Regions from separate parts of the Streptomonospora sediminis genome, predicted to be linked through region 3. Evidence: riboswitches for the same ligand, from Rfam matches in the RefSeq annotation. Region 3 holds a riboswitch; each other region holds the start of a gene.
The links. Region 3 has a riboswitch for cobalamin ahead of ACYVD5_RS12615 (putative cobaltochelatase). Riboswitches for the same ligand answer to the same signal wherever they lie in the genome.
Positions count from the first base shown of each region.

Region 1: linked by a shared signal. The riboswitch ahead of ACYVD5_RS15945 (energy-coupling factor ABC transporter permease) and the one ahead of ACYVD5_RS12615 (putative cobaltochelatase) in region 3 are both predicted to bind cobalamin.
Region 2: linked by a shared signal. The riboswitch ahead of ACYVD5_RS03225 (ABC transporter substrate-binding protein) and the one ahead of ACYVD5_RS12615 (putative cobaltochelatase) in region 3 are both predicted to bind cobalamin.
Region 4: linked by a shared signal. The riboswitch ahead of metE (5-methyltetrahydropteroyltriglutamate--homocysteine S-methyltransferase) and the one ahead of ACYVD5_RS12615 (putative cobaltochelatase) in region 3 are both predicted to bind cobalamin.

Region 1 is NZ_BAAGYZ010000077.1:93,054-97,258, forward strand. It holds gene cobC (Rv2231c family pyridoxal phosphate-dependent protein CobC) at 1-304, opposite strand, end outside; gene ACYVD5_RS15930 (sirohydrochlorin chelatase) at 294-1,265, opposite strand; gene ACYVD5_RS15935 (precorrin-8X methylmutase) at 1,392-1,982, opposite strand; gene ACYVD5_RS15940 (DUF362 domain-containing protein) at 2,066-2,266, opposite strand; cobalamin riboswitch at 2,391-2,602, shown strand; gene ACYVD5_RS15945 (energy-coupling factor ABC transporter permease) at 2,633-3,400, shown strand; gene ACYVD5_RS15950 (energy-coupling factor ABC transporter substrate-binding protein) at 3,404-3,850, shown strand; gene cbiQ (cobalt ECF transporter T component CbiQ) at 3,860-4,205, shown strand, end outside.
Region 2 is NZ_BAAGYZ010000009.1:64,207-68,411, reverse strand. It holds gene ACYVD5_RS03235 (FecCD family ABC transporter permease) at 1-7, opposite strand, end outside; gene ACYVD5_RS03230 (FecCD family ABC transporter permease) at 4-1,101, opposite strand; gene ACYVD5_RS03225 (ABC transporter substrate-binding protein) at 1,104-2,132, opposite strand; cobalamin riboswitch at 2,189-2,383, opposite strand; gene ACYVD5_RS03220 (FtsX-like permease family protein) at 2,531-4,205, opposite strand, start outside.
Region 3 is NZ_BAAGYZ010000060.1:4,617-8,821, reverse strand. It holds gene ACYVD5_RS12630 (serine/threonine-protein kinase) at 1-130, opposite strand, end outside; gene ACYVD5_RS12625 (DUF6504 family protein) at 440-709, shown strand; gene ACYVD5_RS12620 (amidase) at 830-2,248, opposite strand; cobalamin riboswitch at 2,588-2,716, shown strand; gene ACYVD5_RS12615 (putative cobaltochelatase) at 2,774-4,205, shown strand, end outside.
Region 4 is NZ_BAAGYZ010000066.1:10,466-14,670, reverse strand. It holds gene metE (5-methyltetrahydropteroyltriglutamate--homocysteine S-methyltransferase) at 1-2,201, opposite strand, end outside; cobalamin riboswitch at 2,360-2,579, opposite strand; gene ACYVD5_RS12805 (polysaccharide deacetylase family protein) at 2,884-4,205, shown strand, end outside.

The DNA.
Region 1 (4,205 bases), on a different contig from region 3:
GGCGGGGGCGCAGGACCCGCGCCAGCAGCACGAACGCCTCGGCCGCCCCGGCGGTCAGCAGCACCTCGGCGGGGTCGCGGCCGTGGCGGCGGGCCACCGCCTCCCGGGCCGGTGCCGGATCGGGATAGGTCGCGATTCCGGCGAGGGACTCCGCGATCCGCTCGGCCAGCCAGGGCGGCGGGGCGCCGGCGCGCACGTTCACCGCGAAGTCGAGCAGGCCCGGCGCCGCCTCGGTGTCGCCGTGGTGGCGCAGGTCGGGACCTGTATCGACGGCGGCGGGGCGGCCGGGCGCCTCAGTGCCCATGGCCGTGCCCGTGCCCGTGGCCGTGGCCGTGGGCGGGGTCGTCGGGGTGGTGGTGGGGGGTCTGGGCGGCACCGACCTTGTCCTCGAAGCCCGGCAGCGCGATGCGGTAAACGCAGGTGTCGCAGTTCATCCGGATGTCGCCTGCGCGGGCCTCGTCGTAGCGTTCGGCGATGACGTCGGCCAGGCCGTCGCAGTCGCCGATCACCGGGGCGCAGCGGATGTCCAGGTCGGGGTGGCCGCCGGCGAACTCCGCGGTCTGGTCGACCACGCGGTCGGGCAGCACACCGGAGAACAGGAAGTAGGGCAGCACGACGATCCGCTTGGCGCCCAGGCGGCGGATGCGCTCCAACCCCTCGGGCACGCTGGGCCAGGCCAGCGAGATGAAGGCGGGCTCGACGAAGTCCACGCCGTACTGTGCTGCGTGGCCCTCCTGCAGCAGCCGCGCGACCTTGCACACCTCGGCGTTGGCGTCGGGGTCGGTGGAGCCGCGGCCGACCAGCAGCACGGCGGTGCCGCCGTCCCCGATGCCCGCGGCGCCGGCGCTGCCGGGTGTGCCGGCGGTCTCAGCGCTGTCGGAGCCGTCGGCGCCACCGGAGCCGAGTACTTCACCGAGGCGTTCGGCGAGCAGCCGCAGCACCGTGGGGTGCGGGCCGAGCGGGCGGCCGTAGGCGTAGCCGAGTCCCTCGTGGCGCTCCTGCTCGCGGGCCAGCGCGCCGGGGATGTCGCCCTTGGCGTGCCCGGCGGCCACCAGCATCAGCGGCAGCGCGACCATGCGGCGGTGGCCCTTTGCGTAGAGGTCGCTGACGGCGTCGGTGAGCGGGGGCGGGGATAGTTCGATGAAGCCCCCGGCGACCTCGCGGTCCGCGAGGCGGCGGCCGAGTCGGCCGACGAACGCCTCGAAGTCGGCGACGCCCTTGTCGTCGCGGGTTCCGTGTCCGACCAGCAACAGAGGGGGTTGCATCTGCGTCCTAACCAGTGAGTCGGGTGTTTCGGACCGGCCGTGGCGGCGCGGTCCGACTCTCGTTCGGGCGGGGGGCGGGCTTGGGGCGGGGGAAGCGGTGCGGCGGGGCACGCCGGCGCGCACGGGTCAATCGGCCGCGGGACCGTACAGCAGGGCGTTCAGCGCCGCCGCGGCAACGGCCGACCCGCCCTTTTCGGAGATGTTGCTCACCTGGGGCAGCCCGCTGGCGCGCAGTTCGGCCTTTGACTCGGCGGCACCCACAAACCCGACCGGCAGGCCGATGACCAGTGCGGGGTCGACGCGGCGGGCGATGATCTCAGTGAGTGCGGTGGGCGCGCAGCCCACCACCCATACGGCTCCGGGCCCCACTTCGGAGTGGGCCGTGCGCACGGCTGCGGCCGAGCGGGTGATCCCGGCGCTGCGGGCCAGCCGCTGGGCGCCGGGGTCGGAGATGTGGCACACGCAACTGCGGGCCGTGATGCCGGATGCGACCATCGCGACGTCGGTCACGATCGGCGCCCCGTCGGCGAGCCGCTGCGCGGCCTGCGCGACCGCGGTGTCGTCGATGACCAGGTCTGCGGCGTAGTCGAGGTCGGCGCTGGCGTGGATGACGCGCTCGGCCACGGCCCGGCTCAGCGCGGGCAGATGGCCCAGGTCGATGCGGGAACGCAGGATGGCGAACGACTCGACCTCGATGGGGTGCACCTGCCGGTCCACGCTCTTCCTCCGTTCGGTTCGCAGTGGCCGGCCCGCGCACGTTTCGCGGGTCGGCCCGGTCCGGCCCGACTGCCGGGCCGGGGTTACTCGGCTGCGATGGCGATGGCGTCGGCCGGGCACACCTCGACGCACTCCAGGCACCCGGTGCACCTGTCGCCCAGCACCACCAGGCTCCCGCCCTCGGGCCGCAGCGCGTGCTCCGGACAGGTCAGCAGACAGGCTCCGCAAGCCGTGCACGACGATGTCACAGCCACCGGCGCGCCGCTGTCGGCGGGGTCGGCCAACGGGTCTCCTTCCCTTGCTGCGCGGGCACCGCAGGGGCGGCGTCGGGCCAGCGTACACGGCCTCTCGGGCATGCTTCCCGCCCCGAGCGCCAATGTCCGGCATTGCGATTGCGAACCGCACGCCGTACGTTCGTAGGGCCGTGGTGCTCGGGAAATCCGGTTCGAAACCGGTGCGGCCCTCGCCACTGTGAGCGGGAAGTCCGATGCCCCGTCCGCCGCCGTTGGCGGCCGGTCGGCGCAGGCCACTGGCAGGCAGCAGCGACGCTGCCCGCTGGGAAGGCCGGCAAAGGGCGACGACCCGTTAGCCAGGAGACCGGCCACGGCGCGACGACCGTCCACGAGGTGTTGGAAGTTGGGTCCCCCGATATGCATATTGCCGAAGGTTTCCTGCCCTGGCAGCACGCCGCTGCCTGGACCGCCGTTGCGGCGCCGTTCGTTGCGCACGGTGTCCGATCGCTTACCCGGGCGGTGCGCGCCGATCCCGAGGCCAAGCTGCTGCTGGGCGCCGCCGGGGCGTTCTGCTTCGTGCTGTCGGCACTGAAGATCCCCTCGGTCACCGGCAGCTGCTCCCACCCCACCGGCGCCGGGCTGGGCGCGGTGCTGTTCCGCCCCCCGGTCATGGCCGCGCTGGGCACGGTCACTCTGCTGTTCCAGGCGCTGCTGCTGGCGCACGGCGGGCTGACCACACTCGGCGCCAACGTGTTCTCCATGGCGGTGGTTGGGCCGTGGGGGGCCTACGGGGTCTACAAGGCGGTGCGTTCGGCCACCGCCGCGGCCGGCGAGCACACGTCGCTCGGTCTTGCGGTGTTCTTCGCCGCAGCGCTGGGCAGCCTGGCCACCTACACGATGACCAGCTTCCAGCTTGCCCTGGCCTTTCCCGATCCCCAGTCCGGTTTCGCGGGCTCCTTCGCCGCCTTCGCCGGGATCTTCTCGCTGACCCAGATCCCGCTGGCCGCCATCGAAGGGCTGGTCACCGTGGTGATCGTGCGGTTGCTGACCCGGGTGAGCCCCGAGCAGCTGCGCCGGCTGGGCGTGCTGCGGGGATCCGCCGCGGCGGCCGCGCAGTCGCCGAACGGCCCGGACGGCCCCGATGCCGCCGCCTCCACCGAAGCGACCGAACCGAAGGCGGGTTGAGCCGTGCCCAAGACCGGAACCACCTGGCTGCTGATCGCCGCGGCCGCGCTGATCGCCGTACTGCCCCTGCTCATCGGGGCCGGCGCCCACCTGGACGAACCGTTCGGCGGCGCCGACGCGCAGGCCAAGACGGCCGTCACCGAGATCGATGCGGGTCATGAGCCGTGGTTCAGCCCGTTCTACGAGCCCCCCTCCACCGAGATCGAGTCGGGCATCTTCGCGTTGCAGGCGGCGATCGGTGCGGGCTTCATCGGCTACTACTTCGGGGTTGTGCGCACCCGCAACAAGTTCGCGAAGGCCGCCGCGGACGCCGGGCCCGGCCAGGGCTCTCCTGCGCCTGCACCCGGTGCAGCCGGCACGTCCGGCGCCACCGGCTCCGCGGAGACCGCGGACACCGCCGAATCCGCCGAGACCGTGCAGCCCCGTCCCGGCAGCGGCGCGGAGCGGTAGCGGGCGCACGTGCTCGCAATCGACGCCGCCGCCTACCGCAGTCCGTGGCGCCGGGTGCACCCGATCGTCAAGGGGGTGTTCTTCGGCGGGCTGCTGGCGTGCGCGCTGGCGCTGCCCACCTGGCCCGCCGCGCCGCTGGTCGCCGCGGTCGCCCTGGCCGCGGCGTTCGGCCCGGCGCGGGTATCGCCGCGCGCCTTCGTGCGCGCCGCATGGGGCCCGCTGCTGTTCATCCTCACCGGGTCGCTGGCGCTGCTGGTGACCGTCGGCGGGCCGCAGGGCGCCATCGCCCCGGCTCCCGGCGGGCCGGCGCGGGCCGCCGAGATCACCGGGCGGGCCGCGGCAGCGGTGTGCTGCC
Region 2 (4,205 bases), on a different contig from region 3:
GGATCACAGCTGCGCCAGCTTCCGCTTGCGGATCAGGTGGATGAAGCAGGGGGCGCCGATCAGCCCTGTCACAATGCCCACCTGCAGCTGTTCGGGACGGATCAGCACCCGGCCCAGCACGTCGGCCGCCAGCAGCAGGGCCGGGGCCAGCACCGCGCACCAGGGCGTGATCCAGCGGTGGTCCGGCCCGGTGAGCGCCCGTGCGATATGGGGCACGACCAGGCCGACGAAGGTGATCGGCCCGGCGATCGCCGTGGCGGTCCCGGCCAGCAGCACGACCGCGAGGGCGGCCAGCACCCGGGTCGCCGCCAACCGCGTGCCGAGGCTGCGCGCCATGTCCTCGCCGAGGGCGAGCGCGTTGAGGTCGCGGCCGACCAGCACCGCCAGGCACAGGCCGGCCGCCAGGGCGGGGGCGACGGCGACCAGGTCTGCGGTATCGGCGCGGGTGAGCGAACCGACGGTCCAGAACCGGAAGTCGTTGAGCGCGGAAGCGTCGAGGAGAGTGATGGCCGTGGTCACCGAACCCGCCATGGCGCTGAACGCTGCACCGGCCAGGGCGAGCTTGACCGGTGTCGCGCCGCCGCCACCCAGCGAGCCGAGGACGTAGACGAACGCCGCCGCCAGCGCGGCACCGGCAAAGGCGAACCACAGGTAACCGGTCAGGGTGGCCACGTGCAGGACGGTCATCGCGGCCACGACCGCGCACGCGGCCCCGGCGTTGACGCCGAGGATGCCCGGCCCCGCCAGCGGGTTGCGGGTCAGCCCCTGCATGAGGGCGCCCGCGACACCCAGTCCGATCCCGGCGAGCACCCCGGTGGCGGTCCTGGGCACGCGCACGTGCCACACGATCCGGTCGGCTTCGCTGCCGGCGGGCGCGGTCAGCGCCGCGACCGTGTCGGCGGCGGAGACGGCGTAGTTGCCCGTGAGCAGCGACAGGGCGCACACGCCCGCCAGGAGCAGCCCGGCCAGCACCAGCCCGGCCGATCTGCCGGCCGCTCCGGAGAACACACCCGTCCCGCAGAGCCCGCCCGCGCCGGTCCCGATCCGCGGGATGCCGCCGCTTTGGTGCCCGGGCCCCGCTGCAGCGGTCGCACCTGCCACGGCTAGCTCTCGACCAGGTCCGGGTGGATGCGCGACGCAACGAGTTCGATGCTGTGCGCCGCCCGGACCCCGGCCGCGCGGTCGGCGAACAGGAACGGGTGTACCTCGTCCGCGGCGACGGCCGCCACCCCCGCAAGCGCCGGGTCCGACGTGATCGCCCGGACGTCGCTTTGGGCGTCCTGCTCGGTCATTGCGGCATCGCAGCAGGAGCTGGTGAGGATGACGTCGGGGTCGCGTGCGACGAGTTCCTCGGCGCCGACTTCGATGTTGCGCTTGCCGGTCAGGTCGGCGAAGGCGTTGGTGCCGCCCGCGTGCTCGATGATCCGGGTGCTGAAGTCGATTCCGCCCGCCACCCGGTAGCCGCCGTCGTCGCCGGGCGACACGATCGCCACGGACGGCCGTTCGGCGCCCTCGACCTGCTCCTCGACGGCGGCGATGCGCTCCTGCAGCCCGCTGATCACCTGTTCTGCCCGGTCCTCGACGTTGAAGAGCGCACCGAGGTCGCGCAGGTCCCGGTAGACGCTGTCCACCGTGACCGATTCCGGGTCGATCGCCCGGTCGGTGAGCCCGTCCTCGCTCGGGCACAGCGGACTCAGTATCCAGCTCTGCACGCCGAGTTCGCGCAAGCTCTCCCGGGTGCCGACCGAGCGGTCGGCGCCGTTCTCGGCGAAGAACCCGTTGAACCCGGAGATCACGAAGTCGGGCTCGGTCGCCAGTAGCCCTTCCCTGCTCGGGAGGGTGGGCTCGTAGTCGGCTAGGGCCTGCTCGTCGGCGTATTCGGGCAGCACCTCGGCGTCCAGGAACGCGGTCCCGACCAGCCGGTCGCTGAGGCCGAGGGCATGGGCGACCTCGATGCCGGGCTGGTAGGCGGCGTAGACCCGCTCGGGGGGCGTGTCCGCGGCGACTTCGATGCCGCAGTTGGTTCGGGTGACGGCGTCCTCCCCCGCCGGTTGCGCGGGGGAAGCGGGTGCGGGAGCCCCGCAGCCGGCGAGTAACAAGACGCCGGCGAGCGCGGACGCGGCGCGGGGCAAGCATGACAATGCGCGGGCCATGGACGAGACCGCCTTTTCCAAGTCCTCGTGGAATCAGGTCGTGCAGTGCCGTGGCCGGTCTCCTGGCTGACGGGTGGTAACGCGCCGTGTCCGGCCTTCCCAGGGCTGTTGCCCCAGTGGCCCGTCCGGCTCGTTAGCCGAACGAACGACACAGCGCTCCCGATCACAGTGGCGAGGGCCGCATCCGGTTTCCCACCGGATTCCCGTACACCACGGCGCCGCCGACGCTAGCACGCCGCCCTCCCACCGCCCGGAACCGGGTCGGGGGCGGGGCGGGCGGCCTACGCGCGGGTGAATGGTGATCAGCAGAAATGCCCATATGCGGCCATGATTATCGGCATTTCTGCACTATTGTCGTGTCGGATGACACGTTGGCCTCAGGCCGCCGAGCCGCGCATCGCCAGGGCCGCCGGCACCGCCGCCGAGGCCGTCGCGAGCAACCCGCACACCGCCGTCATGCCGAGCAGCTGCCACCACGGAAACGCGAGCAGCGCCGTTGCGGCTTCCCCGCCCACGGCGAAGTTGAGCGGCACCAGGCAGGCGGCCGTGACCGCCGCCCCCAGCACGGCGCCCATCGCGACCACGGCCAGGGCCTCGGCCACCACCAGGCCGAGTACCTGGCGGCGGGTCGCCCCCGCCAGGCGCAGGGCGGCGAAGTCGCGCACCCGGTCGGAGGTGGACATGACCAGGGTGTTGGCGATAGACACGCAGGAACACAGCAGCGCCATGCCCAGCAGCAGCGCGCCGAACGCGAACACCATGCGGTTGTTCTCCTCGCGCCCCGGCTCGATGGAGCCGGCCGGGTCGGCGCGTGCCGTCTCCGCGTCGACCGCGGCCCGCACCTGGTCCTGTACCGCCGCCGGGTCGGCGCCGGGCCGGGCGGCGACGTAGGCGTAGGGCGCGGGCGGGTTGCCGCGGCCTTCCAGCAACGGCGCCGCAACGTAGGTGGCCGGCTGGTAGACGCCGTCGGCCAGCACGGCCGCCACGCGCGCCCGTGCCCGGCCCCCGTCCGGCAGCCGCAGCGCTACCTCGTCGCCGACCCGCCAACCGTGCGATCGGGCGGCCGACCGCGCCAGGGCGATCCCCTCGGCGCCCAGCTCGGAAAAGGCCCCCTGGTCGGCAGGTGGATCCACGGCCGCGGTGATCGCCTGCGGATCGGCGACGCGCACCTGCGCGGCCTCGCCGTCCAGGCCGATCTCGGCGGTGCGCACCACGGCCACCCGTGCGCCGGGGATCTCCCGCAGCCGCCGTACCTGGGCGTCGGACAGCCCGCGGCCCTGCGTCGCCGTCACGACCGTCTCGGCATCGGTCCACTCGGCCATCTGGCGCGCGGCCACCGTGTTCGTCGTGGCGACCATGCCCACCGCGATGCCGAGCAGCCCGGTCGTCAGCAGCACCGGCGCGCACAGTGCCGCGGTGCGCCGCACCCCGGCGGCCATACCCGCGCGCACGACCATCGCGCCCGCTCCGCGCAACCCCGCCAGCGGCGAGGTCAGCGCCGCCGACAGCGGCGGTACCACCACCGGGCTGAGGAAGGCCATGGCCACGATCGCGGACATGCCCAACCCCATGGTCACCGGCACGATGCCTTCACGGCTGGTGCCCGGCAGCGCCGAACCCGCCAGCAGGGTCAAGGCGGCGAAGCCGATCCCCAGTACCCAGCGCCCAGCGGTCATGGTGCGACTGTCCACCGATGCCTCGCGCAGCGCCTCGATCGGCCGGATCCGGCGGATGCGCCGCGCCGGCCCAAACACACCCGCCGACGCCACCACCGCACCCGCGCCAAAGGCGATCACCGCAGCGCCGGGTTCGTAGCGCACCTCGGGCCGGCCGGGCACCATTCCCATGGCGTGCATGGCGGTGAACAGCGCCTCGGCCACCGCCGCGCCCAGCACGCACCCGAGTGCGCCGCCGGCGGCGGCCACCAGCAGCGCCTCGGCGTAGACCGAGGCGGCGATCCGCGCCGGCGGCGCGCCCAACGTCCGCAGCAGCGCGAACTCCCGCTGGCGCTGGGCGACAGAGAACGCGAACGCCGACGAGACAACGAAAACC
Region 3 (4,205 bases):
CGGTGTCGCGGGCGAGGTAGACGGTGCCCATGCCGCCCCGTCCCAGCCGGCCTTCGATCCGGTAGCCGCCGAGTTCGTGAGGATCGCCGGTGCGGAGGGGTTTGGCGCGCTCGCGCCCGTTTTCCGTCACGTTGCTGGGTTCCTTAGAGGGCTGAAGGGGGTGAGGTCGGCGTGGTTCGCGCTCATAGCGTACAGACGCCCCGATGGGGCCGCATCGGGCTGATTCGCTGGTCTTCATAGTGCTTGGGGGCGGGTGCTCCCGATTTTAGGCACCCGGTTTCCGGGCGGACCGCACTTTCGACAGACTGCGCCGCGCTGCGGTTCCACTGGGTTCGCGGATCCGCTATGGTTAGTACATACGTTCGAATTCGAGCCTGTCCTTCCCCGCAGGCCGAGTCGTTCCCGTTTCGGGAAGCCGCGCTTGAGGGGAGTGTCGCCGGTGGGCCACGTCTACGGGGTCCCGATCACCGTTACCGAGCACGAGGGGCGGCCGGTGCGCTTCGTGTGGCAGCAGCGGGTCTACAACGTCCGGCGCATCGTCGACCACTGGATCACACTGCGCGCCGACTGGTCGCCCGATGTCGAGGACCAGTTGCCCCAGCGCGCCCACTGGCGGGTCGAGGCCGGCGCGATGGGATCGCCGGGCGTCTACGAACTCCAGCACGATTCCACCTCGCAGGAATGGCTGCTGGCCCGCATCTGGGACTGAGCCGGCCCGTTGCGCGCCGCCTCCGCGCCCCCTGCTGCGGCCGGCTGTCCGCATCCGGCCCGTCGGATCCGGCCGCCGCGGGCATCACCGGGCGGTCTGCCGGCGCGGCCCGCCGCACAGCTACAGCGGCGGGCGGCGCCGGCCGTATGCCGTGGCCTGTTCGAACGCGCGCCCGATCTGCAGCACCCGGACATCTGCCCGGTGCGGGCCGACGATCTGCAGCCCCACCGGCAGCCCGTCCGGCGTGAACCCGCCCGGTACCGACAGCGCAGGGCACCCGGTCACCGTGATGTGCGAGCACGACCGCATCCAGTCCAAGTAGCTCTGCTGCGGGGCGCCGTCGATGTCGGTTGGGTACTCCAGGCCGGCGTCGAAGGGCACCACCTGGCTGACCGGCATCAGCAGGGCGTCGTAACGCTCGAAAAACTCCCGGACCTGGTGGTGGATCTGCGTGCGGGTCAGTTCGGCGCGGGCCACGTCGGCGCCCGAGAGCGTCCGGCCCTCCTCGATGTTCCGGGCCAGGCTGGGCTTGATCCGGTCGGGGGCGGCGTCCAGCAGTCCGCCCAGCGTGGCGGCGAACTGCCAGGCGCGCAGGGTGCGGAACACGTCGTCGGCGCCGGCGAGGTCGGGGGCGTCCGCCGCGACCTCGCAGCCCAGCCCGGCGAACACCTGCAGCGCGGGCGCAAGAGCGTCGGTCACGGCTCGTTCGCACGGCGCCGACCCGCCCAGGTCCGGCGACCAGGCAAGGCGCAGCCCGTGCAGGCCGGTCTCCGCCAGGGGCGGCGCGAAGGCCGATCCGGGTTCGTCCAGGGCGATGGGGCTGCGCGGGTCGGGCCCGGCCAGCACCGATAGCAGCAGGGCGGTGTCGCCGACCTCGCGCGCCATCGGCCCCTGCACCGAAAGCGCGGACCAGCCCAGTTCCGCGGGGTACCGGGGCACCCGCCCCGGCGACGGGCGCAGCCCCACCACGTTGTTGAACGAGGCCGGGTTGCGCAGCGAACCGCCCATGTCCGACCCCTCGGCCAGCGGGTGCAGCCCCGCCGCCAGCGCCGCGGCCGCACCGCCGCTGCTGCCTCCGGCCGAGCACGCGGGGTCATAGGGGTTGCGGGTCAGCCCGTGGACGGGGTTGAACGTGTGCGACCCGGCGGCGAACTCGGGGGTGTTGGTCTTGCCGATGGTGATGGCGCCGGCCGACCGCATGCGTTCCACGACCAGCTCGTCGTGTGCGGGCACGTAGTGCGCGAACAACGGCGAACCGAAGGTGGTGGCCAGCCCCGCTGTCTCGTGGGTGTCCTTGTGTGCCATGGGCAGGCCGTGCAGCGGCCCGACCTCCTCGCCGGCGGCCAGGCGCTCGTCGGCGGCGCCCGCCTCGTCCATGGCCCGTTCGGCGCACAGCGAGACGACGGCGTTGATCGCCGGGTTCACCGCCTCGATCCGCTCCAGGTGGGCGCGCACCACCTCGCGCGCGCAGACGTCGCGCCTGCGCAGCAGCGATGCGAGTTCCAGTGCCGGGCGGTGGGTGAGGTCGTCGTTGTGCATCGGTGGCGGTGCCCTCCCGGTCGTCGGGCGCGGCCCCCGCCGGGCGGCGGCGGGACGGGCGGCTCGGCGGCTGCGGAGCGCCGCGGCCAAGCGGCCCGGCCGCAGCCCGGCGTGGCGGGTAGCCGGATGTGTCCATCCCATCCCCATCCGGCGTCCGCCGCAACGGCCATCATCGCCCGATTGCCGCCGCGGCACCGGGCGGATTCCGCCGAGGCCGCGGGTGGCGTGCGTACGGGCCGATGCGGTGGGAGCGGGCCGGGGGCGGTGTGAGACTCTGGTGGGCGGTGCCGACGCTGAGGCGGATTGCCGGGTTCTCCCCGGATATTCCGCGCCAGTACGCAGGAACCCGGTGCGAATCCGGGACGGTCCCGCCACTGTGACCAGGGAGCGGACCCGCGGCGATCGCCACTGCCGGACGACCCGGCGGGAAGGCGGCGGGCAAGCGGTGATCTGGAAGCCAGGACACTGCGCGGCACCGCACAGGACCCCCTATGGGCGTGGATTCCCGAGGAAGGACTGACCTGCGTGAGCGCTCCTGCTCGCTACCCCTTCAGCGCGGTTGTCGGCATGGACGACATGAAACTCGCGCTGCTGATCAATGCCGTCTCCCCGGCTGTCGGCGGCGTCCTGGTCCGCGGCGAGAAAGGCACCGCCAAGTCGACGGTGGTGCGCGCCCTGGCGGCGCTGCTGCCCGATCTCGACGTTGTCGGTGACTGCCGGTTCGGCTGCGACCCCGCCGACCCCGACCTCGAGTGCCCCGACGGCCCGCACTCCGGCTCCGCGGTACCCCGCGAGCGACCGGCGCGGCTGGTGGAACTGCCGGTGGGCGCCAGCGAAGACCGGCTCGTGGGCTCGCTCGACATCGAACGGGCGCTCACCGAGGGCGTCAAGGCGTTCGACCCGGGCCTGCTCGCCGAGGCCCACCGCGGCGTCCTCTACGTCGACGAGGTCAACCTGCTGCACGACCACCTCGTCGACCTGCTGCTGGACGCCGCCGCCATGGGCACCTCGCACGTGGAGCGCGAAGGCGTGTCGGTGCGCCACGCCGCCCGTTTCCTGCTGGTGGGCACCATGAACCCGGAGGAGGGCGAGCTGCGGCCGCAGCTGCTGGACCGCTTCGGGCTGACCGTGGAGGTCGCCGCAACCCGCGACCCCCACCTGCGCGCCGACGTGGTGCGCCGCCGGCTCGCCTTCGAGACCGACCCCGACGGATTCGCCGCCGGCTACGCCGAAGAAGAGGCCGAGCTGGCCGGGCGCATCCGCGCCGCCCGCAAGCGGCTGCCCGGCGTCGTGCTCACCGACGCTGCGCTGCGGCAGGTGACAGCGGTCTGCGCGGCCTTCGACGTCGACGGGTTGCGCGCCGACATCGTCACCGCCCGGGCCGCGATGGCGCTGGCGGCGTGGCGCGACCGCGGCGAGGTCACCGCCGAGGACGTGCGCGATGCCGCACGGCTGGCGCTGCCGCACCGCCGCAGGCGCGACCCCTTTGACGCGCCCGATCTCGACGAGGGCCGGCTCGACGAGGCGATGGAGCAGGCCGCGGGTGATGCCGACCCAAAAGACCCGGGCGATCCGGCGGATCCTGACGACGACCCCGACGGCGGGGGCGGCGGGAACACCGGCGCCGACAGCGGTGGCGATGGCGGCGCCGGGTCCGGCGGGCCCGACGCGCAGGAGCCGCAGGCCCCGGAGGTCCCGCAGGATTCGCCGGGGGACGCCTCCGCCCCCGATGGGGGCCAAGAGGGTGCGGACGACAACGGCGCCGCAGGCCCCAAGCCCCCTGCCGGCTCCGGCGGCCGCCCCGACGAGGACGCCCCGGACCGCGGCGAGCAGCCGCCGCCCGAGCCGCAGCACTCCGGCGAGGGCAAGCAGGCCGAGGCCGGCGAGACCTACCGGCCGCGCCTGTTCAGCCTGAGCGGTGTGGGCGAGGGCGCGCCGGGGCGGCGCTCCCGTGCGC
Region 4 (4,205 bases), on a different contig from region 3:
TCGGCGTAACCGCGGGTCTTCAACCCGCAGTCGGGGTTGACCCACAGCTGCTCCGGCGAGAGCACGCGCAGCGCCTTGCGCAGCGCCGCCTCGATCTCCTCGACCGAAGGCACCCGGGGCGAGTGGATGTCGTAGACGCCCGGCCCGATCCCGCGCCGGAAGCCCGAAGCGGCGAGGTCGTCGACCAGCTCCATGTGCGACCGTGCGGCCTCCACACTGGTCACATCGGCGTCCAGGGCCTCGATCGCGCCGACGATCCGGCCGAACTCCGAGTAGCACATGTGCGTGTGGATGCGGGTGCTCGCCGCGACGCCCGAAGTCGCCAGTCGGAAGGAGCCCACGGCCCAGTCCAGGTAGGCCGAGCGCAGCTCCTCGCGCAGCGGCAGCAGCTCGCGCAGCGCAGCCTCGTCGACCTGGATGTGCCGGATGCCCTCGCGCTCCAGATCGGCGATCTCGTCCCGCAGCGCCAGCGCAACCTGGCGGGCGGTCTCGCCCAACGGCTGGTCGTCGCGGACGAACGACCACGCCAGCATGGTCACCGGACCGGTGAGCATGCCCTTTACGGGCTTGTCGGTACGCGACTGGGCGTAGGTGATCCACTCCACCGTCATCGGCGCAGGGCGCGACACATCGCCGTAGAGGATCGGCGGGCGCACGCACCGCGACCCGTAGGACTGCACCCAGCCGTTGGCGGTGGTGGTGTAGCCGTCGAGCCGCTCGGCGAAGTACTGCACCATGTCGTTGCGCTCGGGCTCGCCGTGCACCAGCACGTCCAGGCCGATGTCCTCCTGGAGCGCGATGACCCGGTCGACCTCGGCGCGCATCAGCCGCTGGTATTCGGCATCGGTGATGCGCCCGGCCCGGTGCTCGGCGCGGGTGCGCCGCACCTCGGCCGTCTGCGGGAAGGAGCCGATGGTGGTCGTGGCCAGGTCGGGCTCCTTGCCTGCCGCGGTGCGCCGGCCGTCGCCCACGCGCCTAATCTGCGCACCCAGCGCCTCCAGGCGGGCGCGCACCCGGGGATTGGCAAAAGACGCGGGCGAGCCGGCCCGTGCCGCCGCCCGCAGCTGGGGGCCGACGGGGTCGCCGCGCAGCGCCCTGCCGAGCAGCACGACCTCGTCGGCCTTCTGGCGGGCGAACGCCAGGCGCTCGCGCAGCAGCGGGTCCATGCCGGGTTCGGCGTCCAGGTCGATGGGCACGTGCAGCAGCGAGCACGACGTGCTCACCACCACTTCGCCCGCCAGACCCAGCAGGGATCCCAGTGTCGACAGTTTGGCGGGGATGTCGGCGCGCCAAACGTTGCGCCCGTCGACGATGCCCGCCACCAGGGTCTTGTCGCCCAGGCCCGAGACCCGGGCCAGTTCGCCGACCCCCTCGGGGCCGCTGACCAGGTCCAGCCCGATCTGCTCGGCACCGCTGTTCTTGAGCACCTCCAGGGCCTCTGTGCCGATCGCACCGAAGTAGGTTGAGACCAGCAGGTCGGGCCGGGCTGCAAGGCCGCCCAGATAGGTGTAGGCGCGCTCCAGCGCGCCCGTCCGCGCGCGGCCCTCGTCGGCGGCCAGGACCGGCTCGTCGAGCTGTACGGAGCCGGCCCCGGCCGCCGAGAGCCGTGCGAGCAGCTCGGCGTAGCACTCCAGCAGGTCGTCGAGCAGGTCCAGCGGCCGCCAGCCCTCGGGCGCGTCCGCGGCGGGCTTGGCCAGCAGCAGGAACGTCAGCGGACCGACCAGGACCGGGCGGGTGTCGATGCCCAGCGCCTTGGCCTGGGTGTACTCCGACAGCGGCTTGCCGCCGGCCAGGCGGGGCCGGTCAGCGGGCGACAGCTCCGGGACCAGGTAGTGGTAGTTGGTGTCGAACCACTTGGTCATCTCCAGCGGCTGCAGCTCGCCGGTGCCGCGTGCCATCGCGAAGTAGGCCGCGAGTTCGGACTCGCGGTCGTGCGCGCCCTCGACCAGCGCCCGGAAGCGCTCGGGCACCAGGCCGAACAGAGCCGCGGTGTCGAGGATGTGGTCGTAGTAGGAGAAGGTGTTGGAGGGCACGGTGCCGATACCGGCGCCGTGCAGCGACTCCCAGGTGCCGCGGCGCAGCCGCGCCGCAACCGCGTCGAGGTCGGCGGCGGTGCTGTCGCCGGCCCAGTAGGACTCGCAGGCCCGCTTCAGTTCGCGGTCGGGTCCGATGCGCGGATACCCGTGGACGGTCGTGTTCATCGGGCGGCACCGCCCTGGGCCGCGTTGTGGCCGTATCGCATGGCTTGTTCTCTCCCTCGTCGATAAGCCCGACGATCCGCGGCCGCGGGAGAGGTGCCCGAACGAGCAGGCCACCGCCCTGGCCCTCCCTCGAGGCGCACGGACCACCGCGGGCGCATCCGCGCTCGCGGGCGGTGGCAGGTATTCGGACTTGCGGGCACGGCGCGGCCCTGTCGGACCGCTCCTCCTACCGGCCGCGGCTTCCCAGGCTCGGCGCCCAGTGCCGTTGGCGGCTTTCGTTCCCACTTACCGCTGCGGGGCAGTCCCGGATTCGCACCGGGTTCCCTCTTGCGACACGCACAGCAGGCCGTGCGTGTACCAACCGCGGCTGCAACTATAGACGAGTCCGTCACGAGCGCCGGAGGGCGCCTCCTGCCCACGGAGCGCCCGGGTGCCCGCCAGAGCCGACGAGGCCCCGCCATGCCCCTGTGCGTCTTGTGCCACGCTGCGGACCCATTGGCGAACCTTGTGCGGTTGTTGCCAGCTTCATTACGCTCCGTGTTGCCTGCGCTTCCATTCCGCGTTCTACGCTCGACCGATGGACCGTGTCCGAATTGCAATATCATTCGCAGAACCTGCGCGGATTCCTAGGGCGACAGAGTCACCGGCACCCGTATTCAGACCATTGAAGGACGCTCATCCGTTGAAGCACCAGCCCGTCGGCCCGCACCCGTCGTCCCGTACCCCGGCCCTTGAGACCTCGCCCCGCCGTTCGGTGGCGCTGCGCGCCGCCTCCGCAGCGGCTGCGCTGGCACTGCTAACGCTCACTGCCTGCACGGGAGGCGGCACGGACCCTGCATCGTCCGGGGGGTCTCCCCAGCCGACACCCGCCACTGGCAAGGACGATGAGCTGACCGCCGTCGACGCCGACCGGATCTCCGGCCTGAAGGAGGAGACCTCGACCGAGGACATCGACGGCGGCGTCGACGTCGAGCTCGCCTACCCGCGGATCCCCAAGGCCGGCCCGTTCGCCGACCGGCTCGCCGAGGTCAGCGAGCAAGGGGCGCAGGACTTCGCCGAAGCCGCGGCGGGCGCGAAGTCCTACACCGTCGACTGGGAGGTCAGCGTGGCCGGCGGCAACGTGATGGCGGTCCGGCTCACCCAGCACGAGAAGGACGGCGACGGCGAGCGCACCGGCTACTCCACCTACTGGTACAACACAGAGTCCGGACACACCGCGTACTCCAGCGAGCTGCTCGCCGGCCAGCAGGAGCTGGAAAAGCTCGACTCGCTGGTCAAGAAGCAACTCAAGGACGGCGACGCCGACACCACCAAGCTGCACCCCATCGCCAAGCTCTACGACTCCATCGGGTTCAACCCCGACGGCGACCTGGTGGTGGAGTTCAACGAGGGCCAGATCGCACCCGCCAAGGCCGGCCGCATCCACGCGGTGGTGCCCAAGAAGGACGCCGATCCGCTGCTTTCCCCGTTCGGAAAGCGCGCGCAGTCGGCCGCCGTGGTGGTCACGCCCAAGTTCAGTATCGACAAGGCGGCCGCTCCCAAGGGCGGCCCGGCCGAGGGCAGCGTGCCGGGCATGTTCGCCACCGGCACCGACGGCGAGAAGGTCGACTGCCGCGCCGCCGACTCCAAGTGCATCGCGCTGACCTTCGACGACGGCCCCGGCCCGCGCACGCCGGAGCTGTTGGACGCCCTGGCCGAGCACGACGCCAAGGCGACATTCTTCGTCACGGGGACCCCGGTGCGCGAGTACCCCGAGACCGTGCGCCGCGAGTACGCCGAGGGGCACGAACTGGGCAACCACACCGTGCACCACCCCGACCTCACCTCGCTGAGCGACGACGGCACTCTGGAGGAGCTGACCACGGTCAACGGCCTGGTGCGCCGCGAGACCGGGCTGAGCATGGACGTGATGCGCCCGCCCTACGGAGCCACCAACAACGCCGTCGCCAAGGTCACCGAGGAGCTGGGGCAGGCGCAGATCCTGTGGAGCATCGACACCAACGA